DNA from 2 places in the Priestia sp. SRI_019 genome. Region 2 is predicted to be linked to the other one. Evidence: a T-box and tRNA genes for the amino acid it is inferred to sense, from the RefSeq annotation. Region 2 holds a T-box; the other holds one or more tRNA genes.
The links. A T-box is a leader RNA that pairs with one kind of tRNA and senses whether it is charged. The one in region 2 lies ahead of serS (serine--tRNA ligase), so its partner is inferred to be a tRNA-Ser.
Positions count from the first base shown of each region.

Region 1 (7,701 bases), on a different contig from region 2:
ACGAAAGCGAGGGATTAAGCATGGAGAATGAAGAACAAAGGCGTAGAAAAGATGTATATGAAGCTGATTTCATGGAAGAAACTGCAGCTGAAGTGGGCGTTCCTTACCGAGTAGGAGAGCCTCATGCAGAGCGTGAAGTTATAGATATTGATCGCGATCGCAATCATGAAGTCGCTGGACGAGGAGAAGGAACGGGATACGGTCGTTTCGCACTCGTGCTTTCGATTCTTTCACTATTCTTTTTACCAATTATTCTTGGTGCCGCTGGGATTATTCTAGGGTTTATCGCACGCCGAAAAGGAGCACTTACGCTAGGAGCATGGGCAATAGGGATCGGAGTTGTATCGATTATTGTCGGTACGTTTATATTACCGTTCTTTTCATAAAAAAAAGCGAGGCGCATATGCGCCTCGCTTTTTTTAGTTATGATTTAGCCGCAGCTTTTTCAGCTTCTTGCTTTGCGTGATATTCAGCAGCAATTTTATCAATTTCTTTTTTTAGTTCCTCAACCATTGTTTCTTCAGGAACTTTGCGTACGATTTCACCTTTGCGGAATAGCAGACCTTCACCGCGTGCTCCCGCAATCCCGATATCAGCTTCACGAGCTTCACCAGGACCGTTTACAGCGCAGCCAAGTACCGCTACTTTAATCGGTGCTTTTACAGTTGAAATATACTCTTCAACTTCATTAGCAATGCTGATTAAATCAATTTCAATACGTCCGCAAGTTGGGCAAGAAATAAGAGTGGCAGCATTGGAAGCTAAACCGAATGATTTTAGCAATTCGCGCGCAACTTTTACTTCTTCTACAGGATCCGCACTTAAAGAAATACGTAATGTATTTCCGATTCCTTTAGATAAAATAGCGCCAAGACCTGCTGCACTTTTTACAGTTCCTGCAAATAATGTACCCGATTCTGTAATTCCTAAGTGAAGAGGGTAGTCAAATGCTTGAGCAGCTTTTTCATAAGCTTCAATTGCTAAGTTAACATCCGATGCTTTCATTGAAACGATGATGTCATGGAAATCAAGGTCTTCTAAAATTTTAATGTGATGAAGTGCACTTTCTACCATGCCATCTGCTGTCGGATAGCCGTATTTATCTAAAATACGTTTTTCAAGTGAACCAGCGTTAACTCCAATACGAATTGGAATATTTTTAGCTTTTGCAGCATTTACAACAGCTTCCACTTTTTCACGGCGACCGATATTACCAGGGTTGATACGGATTTTATCCGCTCCGCCTTCAATTGCTTTTAATGCTAAGCGGTAGTCAAAATGAATATCCACAACTAATGGAATGTTAATGCGTTTTTTGATTTCAGGGATTGCATCTGCTGCGCGCTCGTCTGGACAAGCAACACGAACAACTTGGCATCCTGCTTCTTCTAAACGTTTAATTTCTGCAACCGTTGCTTCAACATCATGTGTCTTAGTGGTTGTCATACTTTGAATAACTAACTCGTTGCTGCCTCCGATTGTTAAATCTCCAACTTTAACCGGGCGTGTTTTTGTACGATGTATAATTTCACTCACGTGATAATCTCTCCTTCAAAATGAAATCAAGAATTTGAATTCATTAATAGAATAACTCTTTATGAACAAAATAACTAGTAGAAAGTACTACCTTAGCTATTTTAACAATGACTATCCCATCTTGACAAGAAGAATGCTGTCATTACTTGTAAATAGGGAACTTATACGTTTTTCCAATTTGAATATCCTCAGGCGCTGTACCGTTATTTAACTTTTTGAAGTCTCTAATCATTTGGTTCATAGAAACCGGTATCGATTTTTTTGTAAGCTCCTCAATGACGGACAAAACTGTATCGCCTGGCTTAATTTTTATTTTTGTATAGGTGGAAGAAGAGCTGGCGGCTTTTGTTTCTGCAGGCTGCGCTTTGCTGACTTGAACTGCTTCAGTAGCAGTGGGAATGGTCCCGTATTTAATGTCGTAGTGACAAATATATCCGATAAAAGCGAAAGCGGCTAATGCACATAGCTTTTTCATTATGCTCCTCCTTCATTCTTTTGCTTATGTGTAAAGCCTATGCTTGTCTTACTTAAATATGATTGGAGAACGAAAATTGAAAGAAAAATTAATGATTGTTTCATTAGGCTTATTGCCTTTAATCATGGTGCTGGGAAATTCCATGCTCATTCCTCTGCTGCCAAGCATTCAAAAGTCACTTCACTTAAGCGGAGTTAAAACCAGTTTGATACTGAGTGCATTTTCGATTCCAGCCGCATTGTGTATTCCTGCTGTAGGGATTTTATCAGACCGGTATGGGCGTAAAAAGTTAATCATATATTCACTCGTCATGATGATAATAGGTAGTGTCATCGCTGCTAGTAGTGCTTCATTCTCTTCTGGAAGCTTTACTGTGTTGATGGCAGGCAGAGTCATTCAAGGGATTGGAGCTGCAGGTACTACAACGTTGGCAATGGCATTAACTGGAGATGTATTTACAGGGGAAAAAAGAGCAAAAGTCCTCGGGATTTTAGAAGTGTATAACGGAGTTGGAAAAGTGGTTGCGCCGATAATTGGAGCATCGGCAGCACTCGTCGTATGGTATGCCGCGTTTTTTGTCTATCCTTTAGCTGCAGGTGCTGCTTTAGTAGGTATATTAATGTATGTGAGAGAAGGGAAAACAGGTTCGGATTCAGTATCTGTTCAAGAATATTTAAAGAGAGCCATTGGGATTGTCTATGATAAAAGAAAATCGCTTTTTCCTTTATTCTTTGTCGGGGGATTGGGGTTGTTTTTATTATTTGGCATTTTATATTACTTATCTTTTCTAATAGAGGAAACGTATCATATAGACGGTTTTTTTAAAGGAACCGCTTTTTTATTTCCTCTTGGTGCGATGACGCTCGTTTCTTATTGGACCGGGCAACGCATCAAAACAGATGTAGAGCTCATGAAAAAATTAATGATAGTAGGGATAACTCTTTTATTCCTGATGTTTGGAGTATTAACGATTATTTATACGCTTCCTGTGCTGATGTTTTGTTTGACAGTCGCCTTTGGCGGCTTAGGATTTGTTCTTCCGTGTATTAATATGATGATTACTTCAGCGGCTTCAGACGAAGAAAGAGGGTTTATTGTATCCATTTATGGAACGGTGAGATTTTTAGGGGTAGCGTTGGGACCTGTTGTTTTTGAAGTATGGATGCATACTGAAAGGCTGATGTTTGTTTACAGCTTTATTCTGCTCACAGCAGGAGGTTTGTGGGTTTTGTATCAGTTGAAAATTCTTCCTTGTGCAATGGGAAGAAGAAAAGTTGTACCGAAATAAAGAGGCTGAGACTTAACTACATCACGCCAATCCAAAGGCGAGCAAATGAAATAAATGATTTAGTATGGATCGTTGTTGATATCGCTGTTGATTTCTGTGCCAGACGTCGCTTTCCACGGGCGGTGATCTTCCTCGTCGCATACGCTCCTGCTGGGTCTTACCTGTTCCGTTTCCCCCTCAGGAGCCTGTGGTTTTTTCAAAAATCACCATATATAAGCAGCCGCATACATGAAAACTGCGTTCACCATATCAATAAAAAAATCCGATCGAGTTGGATTTTCTATCAACTAAAATACGTGGGTCCCAGCATCTTTATTAGGTTTTACCTTTTTTCTTATAGGAACCCTTGTGACGAGCAACAAGTAAATAAAGAATGTTCCTATCCAGTAAAGAGAGCTATGTGTTGCTAGAGACAAAGAAAAAGCTTCAAAAAGCGTATACAGCAGCGTGAAGGCTACCGTACTATAAGCGCTCAGTGCCCATAGCTGCTTGAAAGGAAGCTGCTTTTTAGCAATGAGTCCAATCAGTTTTCCAAGATAAGCAAGGCAGGTAATAGAAAGGAAGTTTAGTCCAGATGTTAATACGTACAGTAAAAGCATAGCGATAGGGACAAGTATGTATAAAGAAAATTTTTGTTCGTGCAGCAAGTTTAGCAGTTCATTTTTATCTTTATGATGCCAGTTTAGCAACTCATATGAATAAGTTTGTGTTTGTGAATTAGTCGTGATGTAAATTCCATCCTTTAAAAAACCAATGGCATGAGCAGGGGAATGAAACCGTTCAATAGACTGTGAGGGGTTTAAGATAAAAGCGGTACCGTTTACTTTTTTTGTGAAAGGTTGACTTGACGTAAGCTGTGAGTTTGAAATAGAAAAAGAAGAAACAGATTTCGGAAGATCTGTAGTAGCGATATGATAGCCGTTTACAATCGTCAAAGTCATAAAGAAAAATGTAGGCAGCAAAGAAATAAATGTTAAAAACAGCACAAAGCCAATTGTTTTATTCGTATGCTCAAAACGAAGCGACCTTATTTTTTTGAAGGAAGTAAAACTCCATGCCATCTTTTTCAGCATGCTCATTGTAAAGCCTCCTTTTAGTGAAGATTCTAATTATATCTTATTTTATAGCGAAAATTTAAGGTTTACAATAGATTTTAGAAACCGTTACCAATTACAATGATGCGGTGGAGCGTTTTGTCACAAGCACATCTTATGCGTGTATGTACAGGTTTTGCCGTCATTGTTTTTGGGGATATTACGGGCAGCTGGACGGTGCTGTTAATATTGCAGAGGTACACTCGAAAATCGTATTTGAAAGTAAAATAAAGGAAGGTCTAGTGGTGCAAGGTCTTTCTTTATAGGAGTGGTTATTGTATGATAAATAGTAATAATAAAAAGGATAGGTGCAGGCATGGCTATTTTATGTTGGGCATTAATTATCATTAGCTTTGTTGTATCGTTTGTTGGGTTGGTTTATCCCATCATTCCAAGCGTGCTATTTGTAGCTCTAGGATTTGTTATATACGGTTTATTTTATGATTTTAGCTCCTATAGCTGGTTATTTTGGGTGATACAAGGATTGTTAGTTGTCGCACTTTTTTTAGCAGACTATATAGCTAATATTATTGGTGTGAAAAAATTCGGAGGCACTAAAGCAGGTGTTTGGGGAAGTACAGTTGGGCTGCTTGTGGGTCCGTTTGTTATTCCGGGATTTGGAATTATTTTAGGTCCGTTTATCGGAGCGATTGTAGGAGAACTGATTGTTCATCGGACCACAATTAGTAACGCAGTAAAAATTGGAGTAGGTTCGGTTATTGGCTTTTTTAGTGGCGCTATTTCAAAAGGATTTATTCAACTTCTGATGATTGCCTATTTTTTATACGCTGTTTTAAAATAATATATTGACTTTAGGCTAGAAACATGTTAAATTTTTAATGTCGCTAGTAAATGTTATATTGTTCCACAGTAGCTCAGTGGTAGAGCTATCGGCTGTTAACCGATCGGTCGTAGGTTCGAGTCCTACCTGTGGAGCCATGGCGGTGTAGCTCAGCTGGCTAGAGCGTACGGTTCATACCCGTGAGGTCGGGGGTTCGATCCCCTCCGCCGCTATTTTCCAATTTACGTTTGTGACATACATAACTCATATTGTTCCACAGTAGCTCAGTGGTAGAGCTATCGGCTGTTAACCGATCGGTCGTAGGTTCGAGTCCTACCTGTGGAGCCATGTGGACCCTTAGCTCAGCTGGTTAGAGCAGACGGCTCATAACCGTCCGGTCGCAGGTTCGAGTCCTGCAGGGTCCACCATTTATAGGGTTGGAGGAATACCCAAGTCCGGCTGAAGGGATCGGTCTTGAAAACCGACAGGGGTGTTAAAGCCCGCGGGGGTTCGAATCCCTCTTCCTCCGCCATACTATTGTCTATTCAAAGCTTCTTTTGAGAAAAAGAAGCTTTTTTTATGTTTAAAAGAATAGCGAATGGGAATTAGGTAAATATAAATCATGGATTAGGAACTTTTTATTTGAAACAGTAGGGTAAATTTGCTAATCTAAACGTATATGGTGCTTTTGCGCCAAAATGCTTACATATTTTGAAGGAGGAATTATTCATGGCTTACAAATTACCAGAACTACCTTATGCATACGATGCACTGGAACCACATATCGACAAAGAAACAATGAATATTCACCACACAAAACATCACAACACATATGTTACAAATCTAAACGCTGCTGTTGAAGGCAAAGCGGATCTAGAAAGCAAAAGTATTGAAGAGTTAATTTCAAACTTAGATGCTGTTCCTGAAGATATCCGTACAGCAGTACGCAATAACGGCGGCGGTCATGCGAACCACTCATTATTTTGGACAATCCTTTGCCCTAACGGCGGCGGTGCTCCAACTGGTGAATTAGCAGACGCTATCGCTAGCAAATTCGGAAGCTTTGATCAATTCAAAGAAGAATTTGCAAATGCAGCTAAAACTCGCTTCGGTTCTGGCTGGGCTTGGTTAGTTGTAAACAACGGCGAATTAGAAGTAACAAGCACACCAAACCAAGATAGCCCATTAATGGAAGGCAAAACGCCAATTCTTGGTCTAGACGTTTGGGAGCATGCTTACTACCTAAATTACCAAAACCGCCGTCCAGATTACATTTCAGCATTCTTTAATGTTGTAAAATGGGACGAAGTTGCTAAACGTTACGACGCTGCAAAATAAGCTGAAGACGTATTTAAGAGCCAGTAAAGTAATTATTACCTTTACTGGCTTTTTTGTTTTCCAATTCTTTTACATATCTCCTTTTCTTTTTCACACACTAGGTGTAGAAGAGAAAAGGAGTTTTTTGATATGCCTTTATTAAAAAAAGTAGTTGGAGATGTAGAAGTTAGTAAAGATTTACTTTTGCTTTTAATTATAGGCGGTCTTTATGCCTTGGCTATTTCAATTTCCAATTCGTTTGTTAACATTTATCTGTGGAAACAATCAGGCGAATTTTCGGATCTCGCTATTTATAATTTAGCGGTAGTGGTGCTTCAGCCGCTTACGTTTATTTTAGCAGGTAAATGGGCCAAACGAATTGACCGGGTTGTGGTTTTAAGGTTAGGTGTATCTTTTTTAGCTGTTTTTTATATCGCTGTATTAATCAGTGGAGCTAACGCAGCGGAGTATTTAGTATTGCTTGGTGGACTGCTGGGTATAGGATACGGCTTTTATTGGCTAGCTTTTAATGTGCTAACTTTTGAAATTACAGAACCTGATACAAGAGACTTTTTTAACGGATTTTTAGGGATTTTAAACTCTTTTGCAGGGATGATTGGTCCTTTAGGAGCGGGCTTCGTTATCTCCGCTTTGTATGAATCACTTGGGTATAAAATTGTGTTTGGTGTATCGTTGCTATTGTTTATCGGTGCCGTTGTGCTTAGTTTTTTTATTACAAGACGCGCAGCGGAAGGAGTATACAAATTTAAAGAAGTATGGGCTGAACGAAAAGTCAATAAAGACTGGAATCGAATATTGCAGGCTCATTTCTTTCAAGGGTTGCGTGAAGGTACGTTCATTTTTGTTGTATCCGTCATGGTGTTTATTACGACGGGAAGTGAATTAGCTTTAGGAACATATGGACTGGTGAATTCAGCGGTTGCGTTTGTAGGATACTATGTTGCCTCAAGGTTTATTAAGCAAAAAAATCGCCTTCGGTTTATCTTCACAGGAGGCCTCCTTCTCTATGGAGCAGTCTTTTTGCTTATCTTTAACTTATCGTATCCAAAGTTAATTATATATGCTGTTTGTATTGCCATTGCCTATCCTATTTTGTTGGTTCCATTTATTTCTCTAACATACGATGTGATTGGACGAGCAAAAGACGTTGTTTCAAAAAGAATTGAATACATTGTTGTCAGAGAAGTAT
Region 1 covers NZ_JBYCZN010000001.1:373,120-380,820, forward strand. The annotation lists gene AC2YJL_RS01880 (G protein-coupled receptor family protein) at 21-386, shown strand; gene ispG (flavodoxin-dependent (E)-4-hydroxy-3-methylbut-2-enyl-diphosphate synthase) at 424-1,527, opposite strand; gene AC2YJL_RS01890 (hypothetical protein) at 1,679-2,011, opposite strand; gene AC2YJL_RS01895 (MFS transporter) at 2,088-3,299, shown strand; gene AC2YJL_RS01900 (DUF1189 domain-containing protein) at 3,587-4,378, opposite strand; gene AC2YJL_RS01905 (hypothetical protein) at 4,493-4,624, shown strand; gene AC2YJL_RS01910 (DUF456 domain-containing protein) at 4,710-5,195, shown strand; tRNA gene AC2YJL_RS01915 (tRNA-Asn) at 5,258-5,332, shown strand; tRNA gene AC2YJL_RS01920 (tRNA-Met) at 5,334-5,407, shown strand; tRNA gene AC2YJL_RS01925 (tRNA-Asn) at 5,448-5,522, shown strand; tRNA gene AC2YJL_RS01930 (tRNA-Ile) at 5,526-5,602, shown strand; tRNA gene AC2YJL_RS01935 (tRNA-Ser) at 5,614-5,706, shown strand; gene sodA (superoxide dismutase SodA) at 5,904-6,512, shown strand; gene AC2YJL_RS01945 (MFS transporter) at 6,642-7,701, shown strand, end outside.
Region 1: it encodes a tRNA-Ser, which carries the amino acid that the T-box ahead of serS (serine--tRNA ligase) is inferred to sense. The anticodon was not compared.

Region 2 (7,701 bases):
GACTTTAGAAGAAGCAGAGAAAATTCTACAGCAATACAAAATTGAAAAGTTACCTCTTGTAGATGACAATGGCGTATTAAAAGGTCTTATCACAATTAAAGACATTGAAAAAGTAATTGAGTTTCCAAATGCAGCTAAAGATCAACAAGGTCGATTATTAGTTGGAGCAGCTGTTGGCGTAACAGCTGATTCAACTGTTCGTATCGAAAAATTAGTACAAGCTGGCGTTGATGTTATCGTTATTGATACGGCGCATGGACATTCACAAGGCGTTTTAGATACGGTACGCAGCATTCGCGAGGCATATCCAGAATTAAATATTATTGCTGGTAACGTAGCAACTGCTGAAGGTACAAAAGCATTAATTGAAGCTGGAGCAAACGTAGTAAAAGTAGGAATTGGACCTGGTTCAATTTGTACAACTCGTGTTGTAGCTGGTGTAGGCGTTCCACAAATTACAGCAGTGTATGACTGTGCAAGCGAAGCTCGTAAGCACGGTGTAGCTATTATCGCAGATGGCGGTATTAAGTACTCTGGAGATATCGTAAAAGCACTTGCAGCTGGTGGACATACAGTAATGCTAGGAAGCCTTCTAGCAGGAACGACAGAAAGTCCTGGCGAAACAGAAATCTACCAAGGAAGACGCTTTAAAGTGTACCGTGGAATGGGCTCTGTAGGAGCTATGGAAAAAGGAAGTAAAGATCGATACTTCCAAGAAGATAATAAAAAATTAGTTCCAGAAGGTATTGAAGGCCGTTTGCCTTACAAAGGACCTGTAGCAGATACTTTATATCAAATGATTGGCGGTTTACGCGCAGGAATGGGTTACTGTGGTTCAGCTAACTTAGAAGCGTTACGTGAACAGGCACAATTCATTCGTATGACTGGAGCAGGTTTAAGAGAAAGTCACCCACATGATGTGCAAATTACAAAAGAATCTCCTAACTATTCTATGAGATAATCATGAATGTTTAAAAAACACGTTTCCCTATTAGGGAAACGTGTTTTTTATGTCATGGATCGTGAATGTAACAGTACTTCTTTATCTATTTTTTTAAATTTTAGTATGATAAAATTACATTTATGTGAGTTTACGTTTGGAGGGTATAGAGTGAGAAACGCAGTACAGAAACAATTAATTTGTGTCATTGCTGTTATGTTAATGGCCAGCGTATTTTTTGTCTCTACACAAGCATCAGCTGCTTCTAAAACAGATGATATTGGTGTTGAAGCAGATGCAGCCATTTTAGTAGAGGCAAGTACGGGGAAAGTGCTATACGGGAAAAATACGGATGCTTTATTAGGTATTGCAAGCATGACAAAAATGATGACGGAATACTTAGTATTAGAATCCATAAAAGATAAGAAATTATCTTGGGATCAACGTGTGCCAGTTAGTAAATATGCAGCTAAAATTTCTCAGGATTATGGATTATCAAATGTACCGTTAATCGAAAACCAAAAATACACGGTGAAAGAATTATATGATGCCATGGCTATTTATTCAGCTAATGGAGCAGCCATTGCTTTAGCTGAAGCTGTCAGTGGTTCTGAAGAAGGTTTTATTAAGTTAATGAATGAAACGGCACAAAGATTAAATATGGGTGAATCAAAATTTGTCAATTCTACAGGTCTTTCTAATTCATTGCTAAAAGGAATGTATCCAAAAGGAACAAAGGAAGAAGATGAGAATCTTCTATCGGCTCGGGCAGTTGGTACCCTTGCTTACCATTTAATTCATGATTATCCAGAATCTTTGGAAGTAGCTAAAACTCCTTCTAAGATGTTTAGACAAGGGCAACAAGGCGAAACAAAAATGAACAATTGGAATAAGATGCTCCCAGGTTTTTCAACTGCCTACAGCGGCGTAGACGGCTTAAAAACTGGTCATACAGATTTTGCAGGTCAATGTTTCACTGGGACTGCAGAGCGTAACGGGGTAAGATACATAACAGTTGTAATGAATGCTAAGGAAAACGGCAAGTCTACGGAAGCTGCTCGTTTTTCTCAAACGAAAAAGATATTAGATTATGCTTTTAGTCATTTTCAGTTAAAAGAAGTAGTGCCTGCTAACGGCCAGATTAAAGGGCATGAAACAATTGATGTTGCTAAAGGGAAATCAAAAGAAGCTTCCGTTTCTCCAAAGAATTCGGTAAAGATTATTACCGAAAAAGGTCAAAAAGATCATACTAAAATCAACTTTAAGTTAAACGATAAAGTTGTGAAGGATCAGAAAGTTGTAGCTCCTATTAAAAAAGGAGAAACAGTTGCTTATGTGAGTGCAACAAACAGTAATCTTAAAGATCTAGGCTATGTAGGAGGTCAAACTACAGATAGCATGACGCCGGTTGTGACAAACGAATCCGTTGAAAAAGCTGGATGGTTCTCTCTCGCTATCCGCAGTATTGGTAACTTCTTCAGCGATATTTGGATGAATGCTGCAAATACAGTGAATAATTGGTTTTAATGATAACTCAAGAGAAAGAAGAGATACTACAAGAGAGTATCTCTTTTTTTATTTTTAGATTTGTTTGTATATAATCTATAAATTAGATAGGAATTTTCCGAAAAATGCGGTAAAATAGACACTAAGTTTTGAATTTTGTATATACACTAAAAATTATTGTGAAACACTTGATACAGGAGGAAGACAAACATGAATAACATTACAGGTACTGATCGTGTAAAACGAGGAATGGCGGAAATGCAAAAAGGTGGCGTTATCATGGACGTGATCAATGCAGAGCAAGCAAAAATTGCAGAAGCAGCAGGTGCTGTTGCCGTTATGGCATTAGAGCGTGTTCCAGCTGATATCCGTGCAGCAGGCGGCGTGTCTCGTATGGCAGACCCAACAATTGTTGAAGAAGTGATGAATGCTGTGTCCATTCCAGTTATGGCAAAAGCTCGTATTGGCCATATTGTTGAAGCACGCGTGCTAGAAGCGATGGGTGTAGACTACATCGATGAAAGTGAAGTGTTGACTCCAGCTGATGAGGAGTTTCATTTAAATAAAAATACATTTACGGTTCCATTTGTGTGCGGTTGCCGTGATCTTGGCGAAGCATCTCGTCGTATTGCTGAAGGAGCTGCAATGCTTCGTACAAAGGGCGAACCAGGGACAGGAAACATCGTGGAAGCGGTGCGTCATATGCGTCAAGTAAATGCTCAAGTACGTAAAGTTGTAGGCATGGACGAAGATGAGTTAATGACAGAAGCTAAGCTATTAGGCGCACCTTATGAGTTATTACTGCAAATTAAACGTGAAGGTCGTTTACCAGTTGTAAACTTTGCAGCAGGCGGTGTAGCAACACCAGCAGATGCAGCGTTAATGATGCAGCTTGGAGCAGACGGCGTGTTCGTTGGATCAGGAATCTTTAAATCAGACAACCCTGAAAAATTTGCTCGAGCAATTGTTGAGGCAACAACACATTATCAAGACTATGAGCTTATTGCAAACTTATCAAAAGGATTAGGAAGTGCAATGAAAGGGATTGAAATTTCATCATTATTACCAGAAAACCGCATGCAAGAGCGTGGATGGTAATTTAAAGGGAGTTTTGACAAAATGGTAAAAGTAGGCGTGTTAGGATTACAAGGTGCCTTTCGCGAGCATGCACAAGCATTAGAAGCAGCAGGCGCTGAAGCCATTATCATAAAAAAAGTTGAACAGCTAGACGAAATAGATGGTTTAATCCTACCGGGCGGCGAAAGCACAGCGATGCGTCGTCTGATTGACAAATATGACTTTATGGAACCTCTTCGCCAGTTTGCACAAGCAGGTAAACCAGTATTTGGTACGTGTGCGGGTTTAATTTTACTCGCAGGACAAGTTGTTGACCGTGAAGAGCCCCATTTAGGTGTTATGGATATTACGGTAGCTCGAAACTCGTTTGGGCGTCAACGGGATAGCTTTGAAGCTGCCCTAAATATTAAAGATATCGGTGAAGATTTTATAGGCGTATTTATCCGTGCTCCGCATATTGTAGAAGTAGGAGAAAACGTTGAAGTCTTAGCCATGCATAACGACCGAATCGTTGCAGCAAGACAAGGTCAATTCTTGGGATGTTCGTTTCATCCAGAATTAACAGATGATGCTCGCATGGCGCAGTATTTTGTAGCAATGGTTGAAGAAGCTTCAAAAAAACCTGTATAAATGAATTGCATCTTGTACAGACTTGTAGTACATTATGATTAATAAAAATGATATTGGTATAAAGCGTTGATAGGAAATAGTAATAAGATTTTTGATTTCAAGAGAGTCGATGGCTGGTGTGAATCGATAATCAATTCTTATGAATCCGTCCTGGAGCAAGCTGTCGAAAAAGTAGTAGGCAGTTTCGGTTCATCCGTTATCTGGTTTAAGAGGAAGGCTTATTTTAGCTTTCAATTAGGGTGGCAACGCGGGTAAACTCTCGTCCCTTTCATGGGGATGAGAGTTTTTATTTTGCCCTTTTATACTAAAGGAGGTACTAAGTATGTTAGATTTAAAATTTTTACGTGCTAATTTCAATGAAGTAAAAGAAAAGCTCAAGTTTCGTGGTGAGGACTTAACGGACTTAGGTCGCTTTGAAGATTTAGATGCAAAACGCCGTGAGCTAATTGCTCAAACAGAAGAGTTAAAAAGCAAGCGAAATGAAGTATCACAGCAAATTGCACAATTGAAGCGTGAAAAACAAGATGCTGATCACTTAATCGTTGAAATGCGTGAAGTAGGAGACCGCGTAAAGCAATTCGATGAAGAGCTTCGCAGCGTTGAAGAAGAATTAGAACGATTGCTGCTTTCAATTCCTAACGTTCCACATGAAAGTACGCCTGTAGGTGAAACTGAAGATGATAATGTAGAAGTTCGCAAATGGGGAGAAATTAAACAATTTGATTTTGAACCAAAACCGCATTGGGATTTAGGAACAGATTTAAATATTTTAGATTTTGAAAGAGCTTCGAAAGTAACGGGAAGCCGCTTTGTATTTTATAAAGGGCTAGGTGCAAGATTAGAACGCGCCCTTATTAACTTTATGATGGATTTACATATGGATGAGCATGGTTATGAAGAAATCCTTCCTCCATATATGGTAAATCGTACAAGCATGACGGGAACAGGGCAGCTTCCTAAATTTGAAGAAGATGCCTTCAAGATTAAAGAAGAAGATTATTTCTTAATTCCTACAGCTGAAGTACCAGTTACAAATTTGCATCGTGATGAAATTTTAAGCGGAGATCAGCTTCCAATTGCTTATACAGCGTATAGTGCTTGCTTCCGCTCAGAAGCAGGCTCTGCAGGAAGAGATACACGTGGTCTTATTCGTCAGCATCAGTTTAATAAAGTAGAACTCGTTCGCTTTGTTAAGCCAGAAGATTCTTATGATGAATTAGAAAAATTAACGGGCCATGCTGAAAAGGTTCTTCAACTATTAGGTTTACCTTACCGAGTTCTAAGCATGTGTACAGCTGACCTAGGTTTCACAGCAGCCAAAAAGTATGATATTGAAGTTTGGATTCCAAGTTATGAAACGTATCGTGAAATTTCTTCTTGTTCAAACTTTGAAAGCTTCCAAGCTCGCCGTGCTAATATTCGCTTCCGCCGTGATACAAAAGCAAAACCAGAGCATGTTCATACACTAAACGGCTCTGGCTTAGCAATTGGTCGTACGGTAGCTGCAATTTTAGAAAACTACCAGCAGGAAGATGGATCAATTCAAATTCCAGAAGTGCTGCGTCCTTATATGGGAAATAAAGAATTTATTTCTAAATAAAAAATAAAAGATGTTCATTAAGAATTAATTCTTAATGAACATCTTTTTTAAAAAAATCAATAAAAGAGTTGACTTCATTATTTTTATATGATAAATTAATACTTGTCGATACGGAGGAATACCCAAGTCCGGCTGAAGGGATCGGTCTTGAAAACCGACAGGGGTGTTAAAGCCCGCGGGGGTTCGAATCCCTCTTCCTCCGCCATATTTGACTTATAATGCAATTAACATAGCGCGATAAATTGGAGATTGGAAAACCGTTACTTATAAGTAACGGTTTTTTATTTGTTAAAAATGCCGCTTTAATAGATAAAGCGGCATTTTTTTATAGATGACGGCGTTTTAGCTTTTCATTATGTTGTAAAAAGCGAGCCACTTTTTCAACAATTGATTCAATTGAATCAGGATCCTTGATAAGGTCGTATTCTCTAATATCTAAACGAAGAATAGGGCAAGCCGTAAAGTTATTAATCCAGTCTTCGTATCGGGCGTGCATCTCTTTCCAATAATCAAGAGGCGTTTGCTGTTCCATTGGTCGCCCTCTTTCTTGAATGCGATCTACAATATCTTCGAAGCTGCCTTCCAAATAAATAAGCAGATCCGGATGAGGGAAATATGGAGTCATAACCATTGCATCGAACAAGCTTGTATATGTTTCATAGTCTACTTTAGACATCGTTCCTTTTTCAAAATGCATCTTAGCGAAGATACCGGTATCTTCGTAAATGGATCTGTCTTGGATGAAGCCGCCACCATACTCGAAAATTTTCTTTTGTTCTTTAAAACGTTCAGCTAGAAAATATACCTGTAGGTGAAAGCTCCAACGTTCAAAATCCCCATAAAATTTGTCCAGGTAAGGGTTGGAATCTACTTTTTCAAACGATGTGCGAAATTGGAGAGCATCAGCCAATGATTGAGTCATTGTAGATTTCCCAACTCCAACTGTACCCGCTATCGTCAACACAGCATCATTAGGAATGTTGTATTTAGATCGTAAGTTTACCATTACATACTCCTTTTTAACATACTCTCTTGAACCTCTGATAAGATTCTATTTAAGTGTTGTTTATTTTGTACAAAATCTATTTCATCACCGTCATAACGTAAAATGGTTACATCAGGGTTATTTTGTTCAAACGCCGTCATAGCCTTTTCATAATCATCACTTAGCCTCGCAAGGTAGTGAGGATCGATGTTTCGTTCAATTTCTCTTCCGCGCATTTTAATACGCTTTAACAAGGTATCTAAACTGGCATTTAAATAAATAATAATGTTCGGAGCTGGCATATCAGCCGTTAAGATATGGAAGATTTGTACGTATTTTTTATACTGTTCATCTTTTAACGTTTGCTCAGCAAAAATCATGTTTTTCATAATATGATAATCTGCTACAACAGGTTTTTTATAAGATAAGAACCCTTTTTGAATATCCTCCAACTGCTTATATCGATTACATAGAAAAAACATTTCGGTTTGAAAACTCCACTCGTTGATATTTTCATAAAATTTCCCGAGAAATGGATTTTCATCTACAATTTCTTTTAAAATTTCGAATTGAAATGCTTGTGCAATCTCTTTAGCTAGAGAGGTTTTTCCGACACCGATGGGTCCTTCTACTGAAATAAAAGGTGTGCCTTGCATTCATTTGCCTCCTTCATGACCACTCGTTCAAAAAAAACAGACAAAAAATATTTTAACATAGAGAAGGAGAATAAGGGGAAAAGAAATTTCTTCTAGTAAAAAGAATAACAAAAAGCCTACTGTTCACAGTAAGCTTTCCCTATTTATGGCTGTGTCACTCTTTTGGTAATTTTGAAGTTGTCTTCAATCAAGAGCCAGTTTTGCGGGAAATCCAAGCCTAGTTTCCAGTAGGCCATTCCTCTAAGTTTTAGTTCTTTGATTAAATCAAACTTGGCCTGAATAGACCTAGCGTCTTCAAACCATACTT
Region 2 covers NZ_JBYCZN010000016.1:6,258-13,958, reverse strand. The annotation lists gene guaB (IMP dehydrogenase) at 1-961, shown strand, start outside; gene AC2YJL_RS27270 (serine hydrolase) at 1,112-2,467, shown strand; gene pdxS (pyridoxal 5'-phosphate synthase lyase subunit PdxS) at 2,657-3,544, shown strand; gene pdxT (pyridoxal 5'-phosphate synthase glutaminase subunit PdxT) at 3,566-4,153, shown strand; T-box leader at 4,211-4,423, shown strand; gene serS (serine--tRNA ligase) at 4,476-5,753, shown strand; tRNA gene AC2YJL_RS27250 (tRNA-Ser) at 5,866-5,958, shown strand; gene AC2YJL_RS27245 (deoxynucleoside kinase) at 6,079-6,759, opposite strand; gene AC2YJL_RS27240 (deoxynucleoside kinase) at 6,759-7,394, opposite strand; gene AC2YJL_RS27235 (glycoside hydrolase family 18 protein) at 7,538-7,701, opposite strand, start outside.